2 regions of the Streptosporangium sp. NPDC020072 genome follow, and region 2 is predicted to be linked to the other one. Evidence: riboswitches for the same ligand, from Rfam matches in the RefSeq annotation. Region 2 holds a riboswitch; the other holds the start of a gene.
What was found. Region 2 has a riboswitch for glycine ahead of gcvT (glycine cleavage system aminomethyltransferase GcvT). Riboswitches for the same ligand answer to the same signal wherever they lie in the genome.

Region 1 (7,905 bases), on a different contig from region 2:
TCTACGCCTTCCCCCTGCTCTTCCTCGCCCACCACGACGCCTGGTACGCCGGGCCCGCCCGCATCGTCGGCTGGTCGCTCGCGATCTGGGGCACCGGACTGTACTGGTGGTCCGGGGCGCTCTACTGGGTACAGGTGCGTCAGCTCATACGCGGAGCCGGACGCATTAAGAGGTGATGTGTGAAGGCCGTCGTGATGGCGGGCGGGGAGGGGACTCGGCTGCGGCCGATGACCGCCAACCAGCCCAAGCCACTGCTACCCGTGATCAACCGGCCGATCATGGAACACGTGCTGCGCCTGCTGAGGCGGCACGGGTTCACCGAGACCGTGGTGACCGTGCAGTTTCTGGCGGCGCTGGTCCGCAACTACTTCGGTGACGGCGACGAGCTCGGCATGAGCCTGTACTACGCCACCGAGGACACCCCTCTCGGCACGGCGGGCAGCGTCAAGAACGCCGCGGACAAGCTCAGGGACGAGCCCTTCCTGGTCATCTCCGGCGACGCGCTGACCGACATGGACCTCACCGACATGATCCGCTTCCACCGGGAGAACGGCGCGCTGGTGACGATCGGGCTCAAACGCGTCCCCAACCCCCTGGAGTTCGGCATCGTCATCGTCGACGACCGGGGCAGAGTCGAGCGCTTCCTGGAGAAGCCGACCTGGGGCCAGGTCTTCTCCGACACCGTCAACACCGGCGTCTACGTGATGGAGCCCGAGGTCCTCGACGAGATCGCCGCGGGCGGGGTCGTCGACTGGTCCGCCGACGTCTTCCCCCGCCTGCTGGCGCGCGGCGCCCCGCTGTACGGCTACGTCGCCGACGGTTACTGGGAGGACGTCGGCACCCACGAGAGCTACCTCAGGGCGCAGGCGGACGTGCTCTCCGGGCGGGTGAGGGTGGACATCGACGCCTTCGAGGTCTCCCCGGGTGTCTGGGTGGCCGAGGGGGCCTCGGTCGACGCCGACGCCGTGCTCAAGGGCCCCCTGTACGTCGGCGACTACGCCAAGGTCGAGGCGGGGGCCGAACTGCGCGAGTTCACCGTGCTCGGCAGCAACGTGGTGGTCAGGGAGGGCGCCTTCCTGCACCGCGCCGTCGTCCACGACAACGTCTACGTCGGCCCGAGCGCCCACCTGCGCGGCTGCGTCGTCGGCAAGAACACCGACCTGATGACCGGGGTCAGGATCGAGGAGGGCGCCGTCGTCGGCGACGAGTGCATCATCGAGGCCGAGGCGTACGTCTCCTCGGGCGTCAAGGTCTACCCCTTCAAGACCGTGGAGGCCGGGGCGGTCGTCAACACCAGCGTCATCTGGGAGCCCAGGGGCCAGCGCAGCCTGTTCGGCCCGCGCGGCGTCTCCGGCCTGGTCAACGTGGAGATCACCCCCGAACTGTGCGTACGGCTCGCCAGCGCCTACGCGACCACGCTGAGGAAGGGCGCCTCGGTCATCACCTCCCGGGACTCCTCCCGGGCGGCCAGGGCGCTGAAGCGGGCCGTGATCAGCGCGCTGACCGCCAGCGCGATCAACGTGCTCGACCTGGAGGCGGCCCCGCTGCCCGTCTCGCGCTTCCACACCGCCAGGGAGAACGCGGTCGGCGGGATCGCGTTGCGCACCACTCCGGGCGACCCGCAGAGCGTGGACATCGTCTTCATGGACGAGCACGGCGCCGACCTCTCCCAGGGCGCCCAGCGCAAACTGGAGCGGGTCTTCTCCCGCCAGGAGTTCCGCCGCGCCTTCCCCGGGGAGATCGCCGAGCTGAGCTTCCCGGCCAGGGCGATCGAGGACTACACCTACGAGCTGCTGCGTTGCGTGGACGTCACCGGGGTGCGCGACGCCGACCTGAAGGTCGTCGTCGACTGCGCGGGCGGCACCTCCTCACTGGTGCTGCCCAGCCTCCTGGGCAGGGTCGGCGTCGAGGTGCTCACCGTCAACAACCGCCTGGACGACGCCTCGCCGACCGAGACCCTCGCCGAGCGCCGCCGGGCCCTGCAACGCCTGTCCGAGCTGGTCGGCTCGGCCAGGGCGGCCTTCGGCGTGCGCTTCGACCCGGTGGGGGAGCGGATCGCGCTCGTCGACGAGACGGGCCAGCTGATCAGCGAGGAGCGCGCCCTGCTGGTCGTGCTCGACCTGGTCGCCGCAGAGCGGCGCGGCGGCAGGGTGGCCCTGCCGGTCACCACGACCCGGGTGGCCGAGCAGGTCTGCCGCTTCCACGGTGTGCAGGTCGAGTGGACCTCGACCGCCCTGGACGCGCTGACCACCGCGGCCAGGGCGGAGGGCATGGTCTTCGCCGCGGACGGGCGGGGCGGCTTCGTGGTACCCGAGTTCGGCCCGACGGTCGACGGCCTGGCGGTGTTCCTGCGGCTGCTCGGCCTGGTCGCCAGGACCCGACTTTCGCTCAGCCAGATCGACGCCAGGATCCCGCAGGCCCGGTTGCTGCGCCGTACGGTCCCCACGCCGTGGGCCGCCAAGGGCGTGGTGATGCGCTCGGTCATCGAGGCCGCCGAGCTGTACCGGATAGACACGACCGACGGGGTGCGCGTCGTGGCGCAGGACGGCAGCTGGGCGCTGGTGCTGCCGGACCCGGCCGAGGCGGTGACCCACCTGTGGGCGGAGGCGGGGGACGTCGACTCGGCGCAGAGCCTGATCGAGCACTGGGCCAGGGTCGTGGAGGGGGCGGCGGCGACCTGAGGTCTCCCCTGGGATCCCCGGCCCGGAGAGCGCGAAAACCCAGCGCGGCGGCATGGACCGGGGCGCCGCCCGGCGGTAACTTTGTCCTCGACCGAACCCGTCCTCGAGCGTCGGACTTGATCTTTCTCGCTATTCGGTGTATGTTGCGGCATTCGCAGTCTGAGCAAATACTTGAGAAGCGATGAAGCGAGGCGCGCGTACCGAGAACCGTTGCCGCGTCCTCGCGGTAGGAGGCCGAGCCGATCGATGCCGAGCGTCTACTGCACGCAGTGCGGTCATGCCAACCCTGAGGACGCCCGTTTCTGTTCACGATGCGGGTCGCCGCTGACCAGGTTCGACTCCCCGGGAGACAGTACGTCGACGATCTCCCTGTCCGGGATCGAGGCCTACGAGGCGGAGACGGGAGAGACGCTTCTCGCCGAGCGGCAGGCCGTCGAGCAACTGCCTCCGGGCGCCGCGCTGCTCGTCGCCATGCGTGGTCCCAACGCGGGCAGCCGCTTCCTGCTGGACAGTGACCTGACCACGGTCGGACGTCACCCCGAGAGTGACATCTTCCTGGACGACATCACCGTCTCGCGGCGTCACGTCGAGTTCTACCGGCGCGGCGGAGGGGTGTTCACCGTCCGTGACGTCGGCAGCCTCAACGGCACCTACGTCAACCGCGAGCGGATCGAGGAGGTCCCGCTTTACGGCGGCGACGAGGTGCAGATCGGCAAGTTCCGCCTGGTCTTCCTCACCCGTGGCGCCGCTGGAGGATGATGAGCTCCCAGGCGGCTCGTTCGCACATGAGCATCGGGGAGGTGCTCGCCCTGTTGCAGGGCGAGTTCCCCGACGTCAGCATCTCCAAGATCCGTTTCCTGGAGGGCGAGGGGTTGATCGAGCCGGAGCGCAGTCCCTCCGGCTACCGGAAGTTCAGTTACGCCGACGTCGAGCGGCTGCGTTACATCCTCGGCGAGCAGCGCGACCGTTACCTGCCGCTGCGTGTGATCAAGGACCGGCTCGAGGCCGCGGACCGCGAGGACCGGCCGGTCACCCCTCCGCGGGCCCTTCCCGGCGAGGCGCCGCCGGAGGTTCGTCTCACCCGCAAGGAACTGCTCGCCGCCGCCGAGCTCGACGAGGAGACCCTCACCGAGCTTGAGGACTTCGGCCTGCTCGCCGCGGTCGCCCGCCACTACGACGCCGAGGCGCTGGCCGTGGCCCGCAGCGTGGGGGCACTGGCCGCCTTCGGGCTCAGGGCACGCCACCTGCGGGTCGTCAAGGCCGCGGCCGAGCGGGAGGCCACCCTCGTCGAACAGGCCATCGCGCCGTTGCTTCGCCGCCGAGGCCCGGGGGCCATCGACCGGGCCGACGAGACCGCCAAGGAGATTTCTGGTCTTCTGCTGGAATTGCACGCCTCGCTCCTGCGTTCCGCCGTGCGTGGGGGCTTGGGCCGGTGAGAACCTGACCAGGCACTCGTCCCCTCACGAGTGTTACGTTGAACAAACCGGTCATAATCCAGCGAAGACGGAGCAGCCCGTGTTGCAGATGGAGGTCGTGGGCGTTCGGGTTGAGATGCCCTCAAACCAGCCTATTGTCCTGCTGAAGGAGGCACATGGGGAGCGGTACCTGCCGATCTGGATCGGCATGACCGAGGCGACGGCGATCGCGATGGCCCAGGCCGAAGAGCCGCCACCCCGGCCACTCACCCATGACCTCTTCCGCGACGTGCTCGACGCGCTCGGCGTCCGGCTGAGCACCGTGAACATCGTCGCACTCCGTGATGGGATCTTCTTCGCCGATCTCGTGTTCTCCAACGGGGTCGAGGTGAGCGCCCGTCCTTCGGACTCCATAGCCCTGGCGTTGCGTACGGGAGCCCGTATCTTCGCCAGTGAGGACATCGTCAGGGAGGCGGGGGTGATCATTCCCGACGACCAGGAGGACGAGGTGGAGAAGTTCAGGGAGTTCCTTGACACGATCACGCCCGAGGACTTCGGTCGCGCGGGGTAGGTATTTCGGTGCATTTACGCTTCACGACGCGCCGGGGAGGGTCGTTGACTGATCTTGGCCCCAGTCCTACGGTGCAAGTGAAACCCGCGGCTGTGCGCAAACCCCCAGATCAGGCCGCGGGATGAGAGAAAGCCGGAGGTCCGCGTGGCGGTCAGCAGCGGCGAGGGTAGAAACGCCGACCAGGATGACCCGGAACGGCGCGGGGAGGCACGTCAGCGTGCGGGCGAAGAGGGCCTGCTGTTCGACGGGCAGCCGGTGAAACTGCCCGCCGACATCGGATACCGCGGTCCCACCGCCTGTGCCGCGGCCGACATCACCTATCGGCAGCTGGACTACTGGGCGCGCACCGGTCTGGTCGAGCCCACGGTCAGGGCCGCTCACGGTTCGGGTTCCCAGCGCCTGTACGGCTTCCGCGACATCCTGGTGCTCAAGGTCGTCAAACGGCTGCTCGACACGGGTGTGTCCCTCCAGCAGATCCGCATCGCCGTCCAGCACCTGCGCGACCGCGGCGTCAACGACCTGGCCCAGATCACCCTCATGAGTGACGGGGTGAGCGTGTACGAGTGCACCTCACCCGACGAGGTCATCGACCTGCTCCAGGGAGGGCAGGGTGTCTTCGGCATAGCCCTCGGCCGCGTCTGGCAGGAGGTGGAGGGCTCCCTGGCCGACCTGCCCGGAGAGCGCGCGGAGTCCGGCCAGAGCCCTTTAGGCGATCACCACGCGGATGAGCTGGCCCGTCGTCGCCGGGCTCGCCGCACCGGGTAAGGTTGTCTCGCTGCTGACTCTGCGCGGGAGAGACCCCGGCATGATCGGGGCGCCGAAGGAGCAACCTCCCCGGAATCTCTCAGGCACCCGGTACCGCGTGGGCGAGGCGACTCTGGAAAGCAGGCACGCCCGCCAGGCGCGTCTCACCGACGGGGAAAGCCTTCCACGCACCGGAAGGTGAAACTCTCAGGTCGCGATGACAGAGGGGGAGATCCGGCATACGCCCGCGCCCAGCGCCGGTCTCCAACGTCTCGGGAGGCTTCCCATGACCGACCTGTCACCGCTCAGCGAGCTGACCCCCCCGCCGTTCGCCACCCGTCACATCGGGCCCGCGGACGCCGACCAGACCCGCATGCTCGAGGCGGTCGGATTCGCCTCGACCGCCGACTTGGTCGCGGTGGCCGTCCCCGAGGCCATCAGGGCGAAGGACAGGCTCAACCTCCCGCCCGCCGCGAGCGAGACGGAGGCCATCGCCGAGCTGCGCGCCCTCGCCGGGCGCAACACCGTGCTCACCTCGATGATCGGCCTGGGCTACCACGACACGATCACCCCGGCGGTCATCCGCCGCAACCTCCTGGAGAACCCCGGCTGGTACACCGCCTACACGCCCTACCAGCCCGAGATCTCCCAGGGGCGCCTTGAGGCCCTGCTCAACTTCCAGACGGTCGTCTCCGACCTGACCGGTCTCGACGTGGCGGGCGCCTCCCTGCTGGACGAGGCCACCGCCGCCGCCGAGGCGATGACGCTGGCCCGCAGGGCGGTGCGCGGCTCCTCGAACGTGTTCGTCGTCGACGCCGGCTCGCTGCCGCAGACCAAGGCCGTGCTGCGCACCAGGGCCGAGCCGCTCGGCATCGAGCTGGTCGAGAGCGACTTCACCGAGGCCCTTCCCGACTGTTTCGGCGTGCTCGTGCAGTACCCCGGGGCCGATGGCGAGATCAGGGACTTCCGCGCGGTCGCCGAGGCCGCCCACGCGCGCGGCGCCCAGGTGGTGGCCGCCGCCGACCTGCTGGCCCTGACCCTGCTGGCCGCCCCCGGCGAGCTCGGCGCCGACATCGCGATCGGCTCCTCGCAGCGCTTCGGCGTCCCGCTGGGCTTCGGCGGCCCGCACGCCGCCTACATGGCCGTCCGCGACGGCCTGCAGCGGCAGATGCCCGGCCGTCTGGTCGGCGTCTCCCAGGACGCCGACGGCCGCCCCGCCTACCGCCTGGCGCTGCAGACCCGTGAGCAGCACATCCGCAGGGAGAAGGCGACCAGCAACATCTGCACCGCGCAGGTGCTGCTCGCGGTCATCGCGGGCATGTACGCCGTCTACCACGGCCCCGAGGGCCTTCGCAGGATCGCCAGGCGCGTCCACCGGCACGCCGTCGTGCTGGCCGCGGGCCTGCGCCACGGAGGCGTCGAGGTCGTCCACGACGCCTTCTTCGACACCGTGCTCGCCCGGGTGCCCGGCCGCGCCGCCCGGATCGTGGCCGCGGCCCGCGACAACGGCGTCAACCTGCGCCTGGTCGACGCCGACCACGTCGGTGTCACCTGCGACGAGCGGACCGAGCAGCTCCACCTGGAGCAGGTCCTGGCCGCCTTCGAGGTCAGCGGCGCCGTACTGACCGACCTGGACGCCGCGGCGCACGACGCGCTGCCCGAGGGGCTGGCGCGCACCGGCGACTACCTGACCCACCCGGTCTTCCACAGCCACAGGTCGGAGACGGCCATGCTGCGCTACCTGCGCAGGCTCCAGGACAAGGACGTCGCGCTCGACCGGTCGATGATCCCGCTCGGCTCGTGCACCATGAAGCTCAACGCGACCACCGAGATGGAGCCGATCACCTGGCCCGAGTTCGCCGGGCTGCACCCCTACGCCCCCGCGGAGCAGGCCGAGGGCTACACGGAGCTGGTGCGGGAGCTTGAGGGCTGGCTGGCCGAGGTCACCGGCTACGACGCGGTCTCCATCCAGCCGAACGCGGGCTCCCAGGGTGAGTTCGCCGGGCTGCTGGCGATCCGCGCCTACCACCACGCCCGCGGCGAGGCCCATCGCGACGTCTGCCTGATCCCCTCCTCCGCGCACGGCACCAACGCCGCCAGCGCGGTCATGGCCGGTATGCGGGTCGTCGTGGTCGCCTGCGACGACAACGGCAACGTGGACCTCGCCGACCTCGACGCCAAGCTCGGCAAGCACCGCGACCGGCTCGCCGCGATCATGGTGACCTACCCCTCGACGCACGGCGTCTACGAGGAGACCATCACCCAGATCTGCGAGCGGGTGCACGAGGCGGGCGGCCAGGTCTACGTCGACGGCGCCAACCTCAACGCCCTGGTCGGCCTGGCCAAGCCGGGCGAGTTCGGGGCGGACGTCTCCCACCTGAACCTGCACAAGACCTTCTGCATCCCGCACGGCGGCGGCGGCCCCGGCGTCGGCCCCGTCGCGGTCCGCGCCCACCTCGCCGGCTACCTGCCCGGTCACCCGCTGCGCGACGAC
Region 2 (7,905 bases):
CCTGCGGTGAGCAGGAAGCGCACCACCCCGTCGTCGTCGGAGTTCGGGACGAACCGGTCGTAGTAGGTGAGCACGGCCGGGACGATGCCCGCCGCACCGTTCGTCGGCGCCGTGACGACCCGCCCGCCCGCGGCGTTCTCCTCGTTCACCGCGAGGGCGAACAGCGAGACCCAGTCCATCGCGTGCAGCGGGTCCTTCTCCGCGGCCTCGCTCTGCAGCCTCCGATGGAGCTGGTGGGCTCTGCGCCTGACCTTCAGGCCGCCGGGCAGCACGCCCTCCTTGGCGATGCCGCGCCCGACGCACTCGCTCATGACGCGCCACAGGTTCAGCAGCCGGTCGCGGATCTCCCGCTCGGACAGGCCGAAGGCCTTCTCGTTCTCCAGCATCAGCCCCGAGACGGAAAGACCCGTCTCCGTGCAGTGGCCGAGCAGCTCGGCCGCCGTGGTGAAGGGGTACGGCAGGACGGTGTCGTCCGGTTTGATGCGGTCGGCGCCGGTGGCGTTCTCGTCGACCACGAAGCCGCCGCCGACCGAGTAGTAGACCTTCTCCCGCAGGACGTCGCCGGTCTCCCCGAAGGCGGTGAACCGCATGCCGTTCGGGTGGTGTGGCAGGGAGATCTTGCGTTCGAAGACGAGATGCTCACCGACCACGAACGGGATCTCGCGGGAGCCGTACAACCGGATCGTTCCCGAGGCGCGCATGGCGGCCAGCCGTTCGTCGACGGTGTCGACGTCGACGAGTTCGGGTTTTTCGCCGGTCAGGCCGAGAAGGACGGCCTTGTCGCTGCCGTGGCCCTTGCCGGTCAGGCCGAGTGAGCCGTAGAGGATGACCTCGACCCGGGTGGTCTTGTCGAGCAGGCCGTCGTGGTCGAGCCCTCTGGCGAACCTGTGGGCGGCGGCCATCGGGCCGCCGGTGTGCGAGCTGGACGGGCCGATACCGATCTTGAAGAGGTCGAAGACGCTGATCGCCATTGATCTGCCCTGCCTTTGCGCTGTCCCGCGGTCGTGATCACGCGCGCCGGTGGACGCGCGTGATCACGACGCAAGATTAGATATTTCAGGATTCGCCCGAAGTGAGTGCCGTGTACTCCTCGGGGGACAGCAGGTCCTCCGGGTCACCCTCAAGCCGGACGCGGAACAGCCAGCCGTCGCCATAGGGGTCACTGTTGACCAGCGAGGGGTCGTCGACGACGGCCTCGTTGACCTCGACGACCTCACCGCCGACCGGCGCGAAGATGTCGCTCACCGACTTGGTCGACTCGACCTCGCCGACCGCCTCACCCGCGGTGAGCGAGGAACCGGCCTCGGGCAACTGGACGAAGACCACGTCACCGAGGGCGTTGGCGGCGTAGGCGGTGATGCCGACGGTCAGGGTCAGGCCGTCATCTATGCCCGAGATCCACTCGTGCTCCTTGGTGTAGTGCAGCTCCTCGGGAATGTCACTCACTTTTTCCTCCTGTAGAAAGGCAGCTCAACGACCTCGACCGGCTCGTGACTGCCCCGGATGTCCACGGCCAGTCCAGCGGACGTTCCGTTGTCCACGTAGGCCATGGCGATCGGCCTGCCCAGGGTCTGGGAAGGCGCTCCGCTGGTCACCTCTCCGACGACGACGCCGTCGCCGGAGACCACCGGATACCCGTGGCGGGGCACCCTGCGGCCGGTCGCGATCAGTCCCACCAGGCGGCGGGCCGGGGGGACGTCCTTGAGCGGCTCAAGGGCGGCCCTGCCGACGAAGTCGCCTGGTTTGTCAAACCTCACCACACGGCCGAGCCCCGCGTCGAACGGGGTGAGATCAGCGGAGAGCTCGTTGCCGTACAGCGGCATCCCCGCCTCAAGACGGAGGGTGTCACGCGCCGAAAGCCCGGCGGGCAGCAGGCCGTACGGCTCGCCCGCCTTGGTGAGCGCGGCCCACAGCGGCTCGGCGTCGTCGGCGGCGACGAACAGCTCGAAGCCGTCCTCGCCGGTGTAGCCGGTGCGGGCGACGAGGGCGGAGAGCCCGGCGACGGTCGCGGGAAGGCCCGCGTAGTACTTCAGGCCGTCGAGGTCGGCGTCGGTGAGCCCGCCCAGGATCTCGCGGGAGCGCGGCCCCTGTACCGCGACCAGCGCGTACTGCTCGGAGCGGTCCTCGACCGCGGCCTCGAAGGCCCCGGCGCGCTCGGTCAGCTCGGCGGCGACCCGGGGGTAGTTGGAGGCGTTGGCGACGACCATGAACTCCTGGTCGGCCAGGCGGTAGACGATCAGGTCGTCGAGCACGCCGCCCTGGGGATCGACGATCATCGTGTAGCGGGCGCGTCCCGGCTCAAGGGCGGAGATGTGACCGACGAGCGCGTAGTCGAGGGCCTCGCCTGCCTGCGGGCCCGTCACGAAGATCTCTCCCATGTGGGAGAGGTCGAACAGGCCGGCCGCCTGGCGGACCGCGTTGTGCTCGGCGGACTCGCTTCCGTAGCGCAGCGGCATCAGCCAGCCCGCGAAGTCGGTCAGCGTCGCGCCGAGGGCCTCGTGAACACCGCGCAGCGGCGTGGGTCGGGACATGTTCGCACCTCAGACAGGGGTCGGATGAGAAGCATCCTCCCCCTCTGTCATGGATGCCTGAGAGCTTCGCCCGATTTTTGCCGGACTTTCACCTTCGGCGAGGCCGTACGGCCTGCTTTCCAGAGGCACCTACCCACGCGGTCCTTTGCCTTGAGAGGTTTGCGGGGAGGGCTTGCTCCTTCAGGGGTCCTGGCCTGGATGTCAGGACGCTCTCCCGCGCGGGCTCGTCGGTGTCCCGGCCAGCCTAACCGTAGGCGAGGGCCGAGCGAAATCCCCGGGTCGGGACAGAGTGTCCGGTTAGGCGTGATCATGACGGCTCTCGCATAACCTGAAGGTGCAGTGGGGGATTTGTTCCAACATCGAATCGTGGAAACAGGACGGCTACCGCTCTTCTGTTTCTTCGTCGCGCTGATCGTCGCCTTCGTCTTCACCCGCATCAACGTCCGGCTCATCCGCGCCAAGATCGGCTGGTTCGGCAACGTCAGCGTCGGCGACATGCACATCCACCATGTGGTGTTCGGCGTGGTGCTGACGATGCTCGGCGGGGTCTCCGGCCTGCTCGTCTCCGGCGTCTCCCAGGGGTGGTACGCCCTGACCGCGGCCGTCTTCGGGGTGGGCGCCGCCCTCATCCTGGACGAGTTCGCGCTGATCCTGCACCTGCACGACGTCTACTGGGAGGAGGAGGGCCGCACGTCGGTCGACGCGGTGTTCATCGCGATCGCCGTCACCGGTCTGCTCCTGCTCGGCCTGCGCCCGCTGGGCTGGGAGCGGCCGGACGGCACGCCGCAGGGGACGTGGCTGGCGGTCGGCTTCCTCGTGCTCAATCTCATGCTCGCCGTGGTCACCCTGCTGAAGGGGAAGATCTGGACGGGCATGGTCGGTCTGTTCGTCCCGCTGCTGCTGATCGTCGGGGCGCTGCGGCTGGCCCGGCCCGGCTCCCCCTGGGCCCACTGGTTCTTCGCCCCGGGCTCCCGAAGGCCGAGGCCCTGGAAACTGGCCAGGGCGCAGCGCCGTGAGGAGCGCTGGCGCCGCCCGGCCATCAAGGTCAAGATCGCCTTCCAGGAGTTCGTCTCCGGCCGTCACGACCTGCCCTCCTCCCGCCTGCGGCCACGCCGCTGACCTCGGTGAACCGCCGTGCCGTACTGTCGCGCGCCCGGTGAAACTAATCTCATTAGACAGAAGCTAATGGGATTAGTTACAGTCTAGGGACTCTAGGAGAGAGGGGCGCGTATGGCGCGGGCCGGGTTGACGACGGATCGGGTGACGCTCGCCGGTGCCGAACTGGCCGACGAGGTCGGGTTCGACCGGCTGACCATGTCGGCGGTGGCACGACGGCTCGGGGTGAAGGACGCCAGCCTCTACGCGCACGTTCGCGGCCTTGAGGACCTGCGCGGCCGGATCGCCCTGCTGGCGGCCGACGAGAAGAGCGTCCGCATCGCGGAGGCCACCGCGGGGCTGGCGGGCAGGGACGCGCTGGTCGCGTACGCGACCGCCTACCGGGACTACGCCCGCGAACACCCGGGCCGCTACATGGCGACGCAGATCCCCACGGAGATCGACCCCGAGCTCCTGGCCGCGGCGCGCGGGCCGCGGCGCGCGATCGAGCTGACCTACGGCATGTTGCGCGCCTACGCCCTCGGGGAGCCCGACCTGACCGACGCGGTACGGCTGCTGCGCAGCATGCTGCACGGCTTCATCAGCCTTGAGGCGGCGGGCGGGTTCGCGCACTCGCGCCCGGCCGAGGAGTCGTGGTCACGCTGCCTCGACGCCCTGCACACCCTCCTGGAGCGCTGGCCCGCCGATCACGAACCACACGGTGAAGGAAAGAGGACATGACCGAGACGACCACCGGACGCCTGCGTGTGGACGGCGCCGAGCTGTACTACGAGGTGCGGGGGCGCGGGCCGCTCCTGCTGCTGATCCCCGGCGGCACCGGCGGCGCCGCCTCCTTCGAGGAGATCGTCGACGACCTGGCCGCCGACCGCACGGTCGTCACCTACGACCCGCGCGGCCTGTCCAACAGCCCTCTGGACGACCCGGCGGCGCCTCAGCGGGTGGAACAGCACGCCGAGGACGCCCTCGGGCTGATCGACCTGCTGTCCCCCGGGGAGCCCGTCAGCGTGGCGGGCTGCAGCTCGGGGGCGATCGTCGCGATGCGCCTGCTCACCGCCCACCCCGGGCGGGTCGCACGTGTCGTGGCGCACGAGCCGCCGCTGGCCGAGGTGCTGCCGGACGCCGCCGAGCACCGCGCGATGCTCGCCCGTGTCCGGGAGGCCTTCGACCGGGAGGGGCCGATGGCCGCGGCGACCGTGCTCGCGGCCGGTCTCAGGCGGCCGGGGGAGAGCGCCGGCGCGCGGCCCGCCGCCGAGCTGTCCCCCAGGGCGGCCGCGCGCGTCGAACGGTCGATGGCCGACGCCCCCTACTTCATCGGGCGTGTCATCCCGAGCTTCATGGCCCACGTCCCGGACGTGGACCGGCTGCGGGCCCTGTCGGACCGGCTCGTGCTCGCGGCCGGGGCGGACTCCCACGGCGAACTGCCCTACCGTCCCGCGGCCCTCCTGGCGGAGCGGTTCGGCACGGAGCTGGTCCACTTCCCCGGCGGGCACACGGGGCTCAGCACCCACCCCGCCGAGTTTGGGAAGCTGCTTCGCGAGGTGCTCGACGCCCGGTGAAACCGGGGCGCGGCGTCCACCGGCCGAGCGGAAAACAGAGAGAAGACCGTCGGGGCCGTACGGCATGATGCCGCCCATGGATCACACTCGCTATCTCGACCTGATCCGCGCCGACGGTGATCTCCTGCTCGCGGCCGCGGAGCGGGGGCTGGACGCCCGGGTGCCGTCGTGCCCCGGCTGGACCGGCCGTGACCTGCTCCACCACGTCGGAGGGGTCTACGACCACAAGGTCCTGTGCATGCGGCTCGGGCGTGACCCGCAGAAGGCCGAGCGGACGCCGCTGCCCGGCGACGCCGCGCTCAGGGACTGGTTCCTCTCCCAGCGTGAGACGCTGCTCGACCAGCTCGTCATGCGCGGGCCGGGCGCGCCCTCCCACACCTGGTTCCCGCCGGACCAGACGGTCGGCTTCTGGTACCGCAGGATGGCCCACGAGACGGTGGTCCACCGGATCGACGCCGAGTTGATTGACGGGGGGCCGACCCCGGTCGACCCCGAGCTGGCGGCCGACGGCGTCGACGAGCTGCTCGGTTTCATCACCCACGACTTCGGCGGCAGGCCCGAACGGGAGCAGGGCGTCGGCCGTACGGTCGTGCTGGGTTGCGGGGACCGGGAGTGGGCGCTGACGCTGCGCGCGGACCGCGCGGTGTGGGCGAAGGAGGGGGCGACGCCGGACGCGCGGATCGACGGCGAGCCGGAGGATCTCCTGCTCCACCTGTGGAACCGGCGCGGGGCGGGCGGCAACTCCCTCAGGAGCTCCGGTGACGTGGACGCGCTCGCCGGGCTGTGGGCGCGCCTGCAGGAGGAGACCCAGTAGGCGGTCCGGGGTCGTTCACGCGGCGCCGATGAGGCTCCGCACGGTCAGGCCGAGACCGAGCAGCATGACGGCCACGGCGGTGCCGATCGGCAGGAGCGAGGACAGGCGGCTCGCCACGCCGTTTCCCCCGGCCGCCAGGCGGCCGAGGCGCCCGGCGAGTTTGACCAGCAGCAGCCCGGTGAGGGTGAGCGTGCCCGCCATGCCGAGGCCGTACGCCAGGATCAGCGCGATCCCGAACCATGTGCGGCCGAGGCCGATCGCGCCCAGCAGGACGACGAGCGCCGAGGGGCTGGGCACCAGCCCTCCGGCCACGCCCAGGCCGACCAGCCCGCGCCGGGAGCGGGGCGTCGGCTCGCGGGGGAGGTCCTCCTCGGCCCGCCGTTCGAGGACGGCGACCGGCGCGTACCCGTGGGCCGCACCGCCGGGGACCTCCCGGACGGGGGAACGCCGGGGAACGACGGGGGCACGGCCGTGGGTGTGGCCGTGCCCGTGACCGTGGGCGGGGGCCTCGCCGGTGCGGTGGGCATGCCAGGCGGAGCGCAGCAACCCGGCCCCGACCAGGGTGATCAGCAGACCGCTGACCAGGCCGAGCCAGGCGAGCACCGCCTCGCCGGTGAGCGCGGACAGGACGGTCAGCAGCAGACCGGCCACCAGGACGCCGACGGTGTGGGTCACGGTGACGGTCGCGCCGACGATCAGCGCGTCACGCGGACGTCCCCGTCTGCCCGCCAGGTAGGCGGCCATGATGGTTTTGCCGTGTCCCGGGATGAGGGCGTGCCCGGCGCCCAGCGCGACGGCCATGAGCACCGAGAGCAGCACGAGCGGCGCGGTCGGCGAGTCGGTGCCGACCAGGCCGGTGAAGGTGTGGTCGAGCCAGGCCGTCACACCGCCGAGCGGACCGCCGGACAGCCCGGACAGGTCGGACGGCCCGGGCGTCGGGGACGGCACGGCCGCCGAGGGACCTGTCTCCGGGGTGACGCTCAGCCGCGCGGTCCGCTGGTCGAGGGGTGCGGCCAGCAGGTCGTCCGGGTAGGACCGCAGCCGTCCGCTGACACTCGTCCCGGGAACGGAGGACCGGCTCAGGCGCAGACCGCCGGAGGCGACCGCGGTGATCTCCCGCCAGCCGGTCCGGTCGGGCAGGTAGTCGTCGCTGAAGTCGACCGTCCCCCGGGCGCGGACGTCGGCGGTCAGGTCGCACGTCAGGCGGCTGGTCCGCAGGCCGCCCTGCCCCCGGGCGTACCGCAGGCCGCTCCCGGCGACACGCCAGGCGACGGGGGAGCCGTTGACGGTCAGCCGCTGTGCCCCGGCGAGCGCGGCGCAGCGGGCGGCGCCGTAGGCCGCCAGTTCGGCGGCGGACACCCTGCCCGAGCCGTCGGTGTCCATCTCGGTCACGGCCTGGAGGGTGGGCAGCTCGGCGCTGTCGACGACCGCCGTGTTCTCGATCCGGTCGGGGGTGATCCGCAGGCCGTCGTAGTGGTTGACGGTGAGGTCCCCCAGCGGATGCGCGGCGGCGGGCGAGGCGAAGGCGGGGAACATCGCGACCGCCAGGCAGGAGAGGACGAACAGGAGCCCTCCACGACGCCGTTCCCGCGCGCCGTACCGGCCCGCGGGCGGTGGGACCTGTGCCGATGTCATGCAACCTCCCGAGGCTCACGGACGCGGACGGGGCTCCGTCGTGCCGGCGAACGTTCGATCTCGGCGTCGGCGGTCTGCGGTGCCCCGGGGAGTGCCCCGGCCCGCCGGTGGCCGCCTGGTCGCCGCTGGAATGCTTCCGGCTCCGGGTGGCTCTTTCGTGCGGCGGCACGGCGGAAAGAGCAGAAAATTCATGGATTTTTCCCTTGGGGAGACCGAAGAGGGCATCCCTCCCCGGGTGTCCCGCTTCTCTTGC

Region 1: another riboswitch for glycine. It lies ahead of gcvP (aminomethyl-transferring glycine dehydrogenase); the one in region 2 lies ahead of gcvT (glycine cleavage system aminomethyltransferase GcvT).

Annotation. Positions count from the first base shown of each region.
Region 1 covers NZ_JBEYAB010000032.1:5,655-13,559, reverse strand. The annotation lists gene ABZ470_RS41510 (CDP-alcohol phosphatidyltransferase family protein) at 1-176, shown strand, start outside; gene ABZ470_RS41505 (mannose-1-phosphate guanyltransferase) at 180-2,681, shown strand; gene ABZ470_RS41500 (FHA domain-containing protein) at 2,928-3,440, shown strand; gene ABZ470_RS41495 (MerR family transcriptional regulator) at 3,467-4,117, shown strand; gene ABZ470_RS41490 (bifunctional nuclease family protein) at 4,197-4,667, shown strand; gene ABZ470_RS41485 (MerR family transcriptional regulator) at 4,902-5,432, shown strand; glycine riboswitch at 5,447-5,538, shown strand; gene gcvP (aminomethyl-transferring glycine dehydrogenase) at 5,698-7,905, shown strand, end outside.
Region 2 covers NZ_JBEYAB010000002.1:125,647-133,551, reverse strand. The annotation lists gene ABZ470_RS03910 (L-serine ammonia-lyase) at 1-971, opposite strand, end outside; gene gcvH (glycine cleavage system protein GcvH) at 1,057-1,446, opposite strand; gene gcvT (glycine cleavage system aminomethyltransferase GcvT) at 1,443-2,531, opposite strand; glycine riboswitch at 2,573-2,657, opposite strand; glycine riboswitch at 2,660-2,758, opposite strand; gene ABZ470_RS03895 (hypothetical protein) at 2,898-3,650, shown strand; gene ABZ470_RS03890 (TetR/AcrR family transcriptional regulator) at 3,762-4,367, shown strand; gene ABZ470_RS03885 (alpha/beta hydrolase) at 4,364-5,203, shown strand; gene ABZ470_RS03880 (maleylpyruvate isomerase family mycothiol-dependent enzyme) at 5,280-6,017, shown strand; gene ABZ470_RS03875 (High-affinity nickel-transporter) at 6,033-7,652, opposite strand.